Regions from separate parts of the Arthrobacter sp. SAFR-179 genome, predicted to be linked through region 2. Evidence: predicted binding sites of a transcription regulator. Region 2 holds the regulator's gene; the other holds the start of a gene.
What was found. The regulator HrcA, encoded in region 2, represses chaperone genes, less so after heat shock. The targets are predictions, from matches to a motif close to TTNGCACTCGNNNNNNNCGAGTGCNAA.
Positions count from the first base shown of each region.

Region 1 (3,206 bases), on a different contig from region 2:
AGTGAACAGGCGCTGGGCGCTGATCCGCTGGTAGCCGATCTGGGGGACAGGCTGCGGGCCCGTGGCGCCAGGGTTTGGCACCAGTACGACGGCGCCATTGACGTGGTTGCCGCGGCGGACCCCCTGAACACCATGGGCCAGGATGACCACGACATCCCGCGGCCCGTGGCCATCGAGTCCGACGGCACCGCCCAGTACCGCACCATGAGCGTGCGTGAGCGCAGCAGGCTGCGGCCGCAACTGCTCGAACGCCTGGGATGGCGGTACATGCCGCTGTGGACCATCGAGGTCTTCACCGACCCCTCCTCCTGCGCCGACCGCATTGCCGGGTACCTTGGCCTGGAGAAGATGGTGCTCCCGGGCCGGAGTTCTACCTCCACCGGGTTCCTGGACGACGACTTCAACCACGCGCTCCATGGAATCGACGGGACGCCCTCTCCCGGCGTCTCCTACCTGCCATCCGAGGCCGATGGAAGCCGAAACAGCGATGGTGGAAACCGCCGGCAGGAAGAGGGCAGCCAAGGCAGGCGGGCCCAGGATCCGCGGGAAATGCGAGCGATGACAGACGACAGGCCTAAGGACGAGAGGCCCGAGGAAGATATGCGCCAGAACGAAAACCACCAGGCCGGAAACAACGACCAGACCGGGGACGACAACCAGGCCCGGCACGACAGCCGGAGCGGCAACGAAGAACAGGCCGGGAACGACAACCAGGACAAGACGGGGACCGGAGCAGGAGCTGCTGTTCCCGCTGATCCCGCCGCCACCAAGGCAGCATCGGGTGGTACCGATGAGATTCTCCCCAGCAAGGCGGCGGAGGACGACGCCCGCAGCTGGGGCGACCGGGAAGACGACCACGACACCTGGCTGAAGGAACAGAAGCCGCCGCACTGGGGCTGACCACCGCATTCCAGCCGCGTCCCGGATCAGGGCTGCCCCACCAGGACGAAGAACAACCTGCCTTGGGTGGACGCCCCGGCCAGGCGTGATGACTGTTCCGCTGTGGCTGCCACCACGATCAGTCCATCCGTCTCCGTGGTGCCCAGCCATTGTCCGGTCTGGCCGCCCTTGTTCGAAGTCCACAGCACGGGGACGGCCGACGCCAGCACCTCAGAGGGGCCCTGCTGGTCGAACCCGTTGGCCGAGGTCAGCACCACGTTGACCAACTGGCCGGGGGAAACCAGCTGGATGGACGAGGCATCCGCCATGCGCAGGGGAACCGCCGCCGAACCGGGCGGCGTCCCTGCCAGGAGCCCGGGGCCCAGCAACTGGGCATCTGTGAGGAGCTGGCCCTTCCGCAGAGGAGCCGCTAGCTGTTTGCCCGTGGCTGCGGCGCCGTCCTGGAGGAAGCCATCGGCCACCATCCCGGGAGGCACCTGGACGCGGTCCAGATCCGCTGCCGTGACAGCGGTTCCGGCGGGCAGGTCCCGGGCAGCGGCCAGCGCAGTTACGGTGGCTAGCGGGGCAGGAGTGAGCTGCTGGACGGCGATTGCTGCAGCTGCACATAGAAGCAGGGCCGCCGCGAGCCGCCGGTTGCGGCTTAGCCAGCTGGCAAACCGGGAATGCAGGGGGCGGTTGCGGTTTCCGGGCCCGCGACCAGTGTGGTGTGCGCGGCCGGCATTGCGGACGGTCCCGGGAAACCAGAGGCCGTCACGGCGACGGCGGGGGAGTATGGGCATGCGCCCACGCTAATTGCAGCCACGGCGTCACGGGAGCCACGACGGCTGCTATGTGGACAACGGCGGCCGGACGCTGCTTGAAGCCGCTTGGGAAGCTGCCGGCCGCCGTCGTAAAGACCTTGTTGCTTAGCTGGCGGCAGCAGCTGCCGGCGCCGAAGCGGCCGGGGCGGCAGCAGGCGCTGCCGGAGCCGCGGCCGGTGCGGGAGAGACGGAGCTGCCCTTGGAATCGCGCGAGTCGGTGCGGTAGAAGCCAGAGCCCTTGAAGACGACACCGACGCTGTTGAACTTCTTGCGCAGCGTGCCCTGGCATTCAGGGCAGGACGTCAGGCTGCTGTCCGAGAACGACTGGACAATGTCGAAGGCGTGGCCGCAATCCTTGCAGGCGTAAGCATATGTTGGCACTGGTGCTCCTCCTCTTGGGCAAACGAGAGGTCCCGTGCTGCCGTGGGTAAACCGTTAGCAGTCGCAGGGCCTGAGTGCTAATTCTATCACTGCGTCCGGATGGCCTGGGCTTAGGCGCTGCCCGCCAGAGGCCGGTAACCGGACGGAGCCAGGACGGCCGGGACCGGTCGGTCGAACTCCTCGGCCGGAATCCGGCCGGCGGGCAGCAGTTCATCGTCGTAGATAACAGCGGCCAGTGGAATTTCCTTCCCTGCCGTGGCAAGGTGCCCCAGGAACTTGTCGTAGTACCCGCCGCCCTGGCCTATCCTGTTGCCGTCGAGGTCCACCGCGGTAGCCGGAATGAAAAGCATCGTTGCACCGCCCGCTGTGTCCGGCCCGTGCCGCTGCCCTGCGGGTTCCAGTATTGGCGCGTATTTGCTCCGTTCGAAGCCGGTGTCAGGCGTCCAAAACACCCAGCTCAACTCCCGGCCGGGCTCGCACACGGGAAGCAGCACCTGGTGCCCGCTGTGATGCAGGGCGTTGATCAGGGGCAGGGTGGGCGGTTCATGTCCCACGCCCAGGTACACGCAGGCAATCCCGGGGCGGTCCCCGGTGACCGTCCTTGCCCATGCTTCCCCATGGGCAGCCAGCGCCGCCCCGGCCGCTTCCAACTGCTCCGGCGTCAGGGCTGCCCGCCGTCGCCGGTGCGTCGCCCTGATATGGTCCTTGACCGCGTCGGTCTCCTGCAGCATGGTGTCCTTCCTGCGATGCCGTGTTCCGGCGGATTTTCAGGCCCCTCATGCGTGCCTGCCGCGCCGGTGGTTACTGAAATGCTTGACTGACGTTAGATTAGTCCGGTGAACACCAGTAACCCCAGAGTCCGCAAAGCCGTCATTCCCGCCGCGGGCCTGGGCACCAGGTTCCTGCCTGCCACCAAAGCCATGCCCAAGGAAATGCTTCCCGTCGTTGACAAGCCTGCCATCCAGTATGTGGTGGAGGAAGCCGTCCACGTGGGCCTCCATGACGTTCTGATGATTACGGGCCGGAACAAGCGGGCCTTGGAAGACCACTTTGACCGCGTTCCGTCCCTTGAGTCCACCCTCCAGGACAAAGGGGACACGGAGAAGCTTGCTGCCATCCAGGCCG
Region 1 covers NZ_JBPFDM010000001.1:486,730-489,935, forward strand. Annotated here, with positions in the region: gene ACR65K_RS02440 (AAA family ATPase) at 1-900, shown strand, start outside; gene ACR65K_RS02445 (RcpC/CpaB family pilus assembly protein) at 927-1,679, opposite strand; gene ACR65K_RS02450 (FmdB family zinc ribbon protein) at 1,806-2,081, opposite strand; gene ACR65K_RS02455 (5-formyltetrahydrofolate cyclo-ligase) at 2,192-2,812, opposite strand; gene galU (UTP--glucose-1-phosphate uridylyltransferase GalU) at 2,918-3,206, shown strand, end outside.
Region 1: ACR65K_RS02450 (FmdB family zinc ribbon protein) is a predicted target of HrcA. The motif match lies at 2,136-2,162, and genes of this name have one in related genera.

Region 2 (3,206 bases):
CCGCGGGGCCGGCCTCGCCCTGTCCGGAGAGCTGGATCCGGGTTCCGGTGGCCACGCCGGCGGGAACCTTGATGGTCAGGGACCGGCGGCTGCGGATACGGCCCTGGCCGCTGCACTCGTTGCAGGGGTCCTTGATGACCGTGCCGAAACCTTCGCAGGTGCCGCAGGGGGCGGCCGTCATGACCTGGCCGAGGATGGAGCGGACGGCCCGCTGGACCTGGCCGCTGCCGCCGCAGATGTCGCAGCGTTCGGGATGGGTGCCGGGGCGGCAGCAGGATCCGTCGCAGGTGGGGCAGACCACGGCGGTGTCCACTTCGAGTTTCTTGTTGACGCCGAACACGGCGTCACGGAGATCGATCCGAACGCTGATGAGGGCGTCCTGGCCGCGCCGGACACGCGAGGCCGGACCGGAGGTTCCGCCGGCGCCGAAGAACGTGTCGAAGATGTCCTGGAACGCGAACCCCTGGCCCGCGTAGCCTGCGCCGCCGAAGCCGTTGTCGGTGCCGTTCTCGTTGCCGGTGGTGTCATAGATCCGGCGCTTCTGGGGATCGGAAAGCACCTCGTAGGCGTGGGTTACTGCCTTGAACCGTTCTGACGCGTCCGCTCCGGGGTTTACGTCAGGGTGGAGGGTGCGGGCCAGCTTGCGGTAGGCCTTTTTGATTTCTTCGCCCGTAGCTTCGGGTGAGACTCCAAGGACGTCATAGTGGCTGCTCAAAGTTCGTATCTCTTCCTTGTTGTACTTCGTTCAGTTGGGCGGCCCGGCTCTTGCTTCCCGGCCGGAGCAGGCTCCGGCGGTTGAGAGTCAGGGCCCCAAAATCCTGGAAAGGTAGCGCGCCACTGCCCGGACGGCGGCCATGGTGGTGGGATAGTCCATCCGGGTGGGCCCGAGGATCCCTACTTTCGCGGCGCTGTCCGGACCGTAACCGGTGGCCACGACGGAGGCCTCGGCAAGGCCGTCGTACGGGTTCTCCCTTCCGATGCTGACAGCGACACCCCGGTGGTCCTGGGCCATTTCGCTCAACAACCGCAGCATCACCACCTGCTCCTCAAGCGCCTCGAGCACCGGGCCGATGCTGAGGGGGAAGTCCACGTTCGACCTGGCAAGGTTGGCTGTGCCTGCCATGACCATCCGCTCTTCCCGGCTGTTTTGCGCCAGGCCCTCCAGCCCGATCGCCAGTGCGTGTGCCGCCTGCCGCTGCTGGTGCGGGGTTGCGGCCACGACGGCGGGCAGAGCCTGGGCCAGTTGACTCAGCGGTGTTCCGCCCAGCGCGCCAAGGAACCGGGTGCGCAGTTCAGCCAGAGCGTCGTCGCCAAGATCCTGCCCGACGTCGATCACCCGCTGCTCCACCTTGCCGCTGTTGGCGATCAGGACTACAAGGACCTTGCGGGGGGCGAGCAGGACGAATTCGATATGGCGGACAAGTGCCCTGCTCAGGTGCGGATACTGCACCACGGCCACCTGGTTGGTCAGCTGGGACAGCAGCCGGACCGTACGTTCCAGCACGTCGTCGAGGTCGTCCGCGCCTTCGAGCAGGGACTGGATGGCGCGGCGCTCGGCTGCCGACAGCGGCTTGACAGCCGAGATCTGGTCGACGAAGAGCCGGTAGCCCTTGTCGGTGGGAATCCGGCCGGCGCTGGTATGCGGGGCGGTGATCAGCCCCTCATCCTCCAGGGCGGCCATGTCGTTGCGGATGGTGGCGCTGGAAACACCAAGATGATGCCGCTCCACCAGGGCTTTTGACCCAACCGGTTCGCGGGAGTGGACGTAGTCCTCCACGATGGCCCGCAGTACTTCCAGCTTGCGTGGCTCGCTCACTCTCCACCTCCTCCATGGTTCGGGGCGCATGCCCCTCCCGATGCAACCCACTGTTAGCACTCGACATGCCCAAGTGCTAACAGTCTATTATGCCTCGGCCCGTTGTTAGCATTGGTACCGCTCCGGGCGAAATTCCGGTGCTGAGGACCTAGCGCTAGGCGGATCGAATCCATGGATTACCAGAACTGGGGCCCACGGGGCATATCGGCTCCCGCACGGACGGAACTGCCTGAGGTTCCCGTGGAGCGCGGCATGGTGCTCGAGGAAGTGCAGTCCGGCTGGGTGGGTGCCGTGACGCGGGTGGAGAAATCCGGTGGAATGCATGTGGTGGCGCTGGAGGACAGGCGGGGTAAGTCCCGTTCCTTCCGTCTTGGCTTCGGTTTCCTGCTTGAGGGCCAGCCCATCCGGTTGATGCCGCCGGCGCCACGGCCTGCCGCCGCCGGTCCGGCAGCGGGACGGACGGCCTCGGGATCGGTACGGGTGGCCGGGCAGCGCGCCCAGGTAGCCAAGGCCAGCCGGATCTGGGTGGAAGGCAAGCACGACGCCGAACTGGTGGAAAAAGTCTGGGGAGATGACCTCCGGGTGGAAGGCATCGTCGTCGAGCCCCTGCACGGTATTGACGACCTCGCCGCAGCCGTGGCGGACTTCAGGCCCGGCCCCGGCCGGCGGCTCGGCGTCCTGGTGGACCATCTGGTACCCGATTCCAAGGAGTCCCGCATCGCGGAAGCCGTCATGGCCTCCCCGGGTGCCGCCGGGAACGTCCTGATCGTCGGACACCCGTACGTGGACGTATGGCAGGCGATCCGTCCCGCTGTCCTTGGGATCGACAAATGGCCTGCCGTACCCCACCGGCAGGACTGGAAGACCGGGATCCTGAAAGCCTTCGGCTGGCCCCACGCGACCAAGGAAGACATCGGCCTTGGGTGGCAGAAACTGCTGGGCGCCGTACGCACGTATGCCGACCTCGAAGCATCCCTGCTGGGCAGGGTTGAAGAAGTGATCGATTTCCTGACCGTGCCCTGAAGGGCGGAAGGCCGGCCGGGACCCAGTATTCTTGGTAGTGCGGTTCCTTATGTGAGGCACTGCAGCATTTTTCCGGCCCTGCACGCGTTTTCACGCACTGCACGCGCCGGGATCCGTACCCAGCACCACTTGCACCTTCGAAGGAACAGACTGTGGCAGAAAACGCACGTGATCACAGGGACGGCCAGGGCCGTTCCGAGTACCATGGCGTCCCCGCCAATGCCCTGCCGCTGACGGCCAGCGAAGACCGCCAGTGGGCAACGCTCGCGCACTTCGGCGGGATCCTGGGCTGCATCCCGTCACTGCTGATCTATTTGATCTTCCGTGACCGCGGGCCGTTCACCGCCCAGGAGTCCAAGGAAGCGCT
Region 2 covers NZ_JBPFDM010000002.1:256,536-259,741, forward strand. Annotated here, with positions in the region: gene dnaJ (molecular chaperone DnaJ) at 1-715, opposite strand, end outside; gene hrcA (heat-inducible transcriptional repressor HrcA) at 803-1,816, opposite strand; gene ACR65K_RS05570 (DUF3097 family protein) at 1,988-2,839, shown strand; gene ACR65K_RS05575 (DUF4870 domain-containing protein) at 2,992-3,206, shown strand, end outside.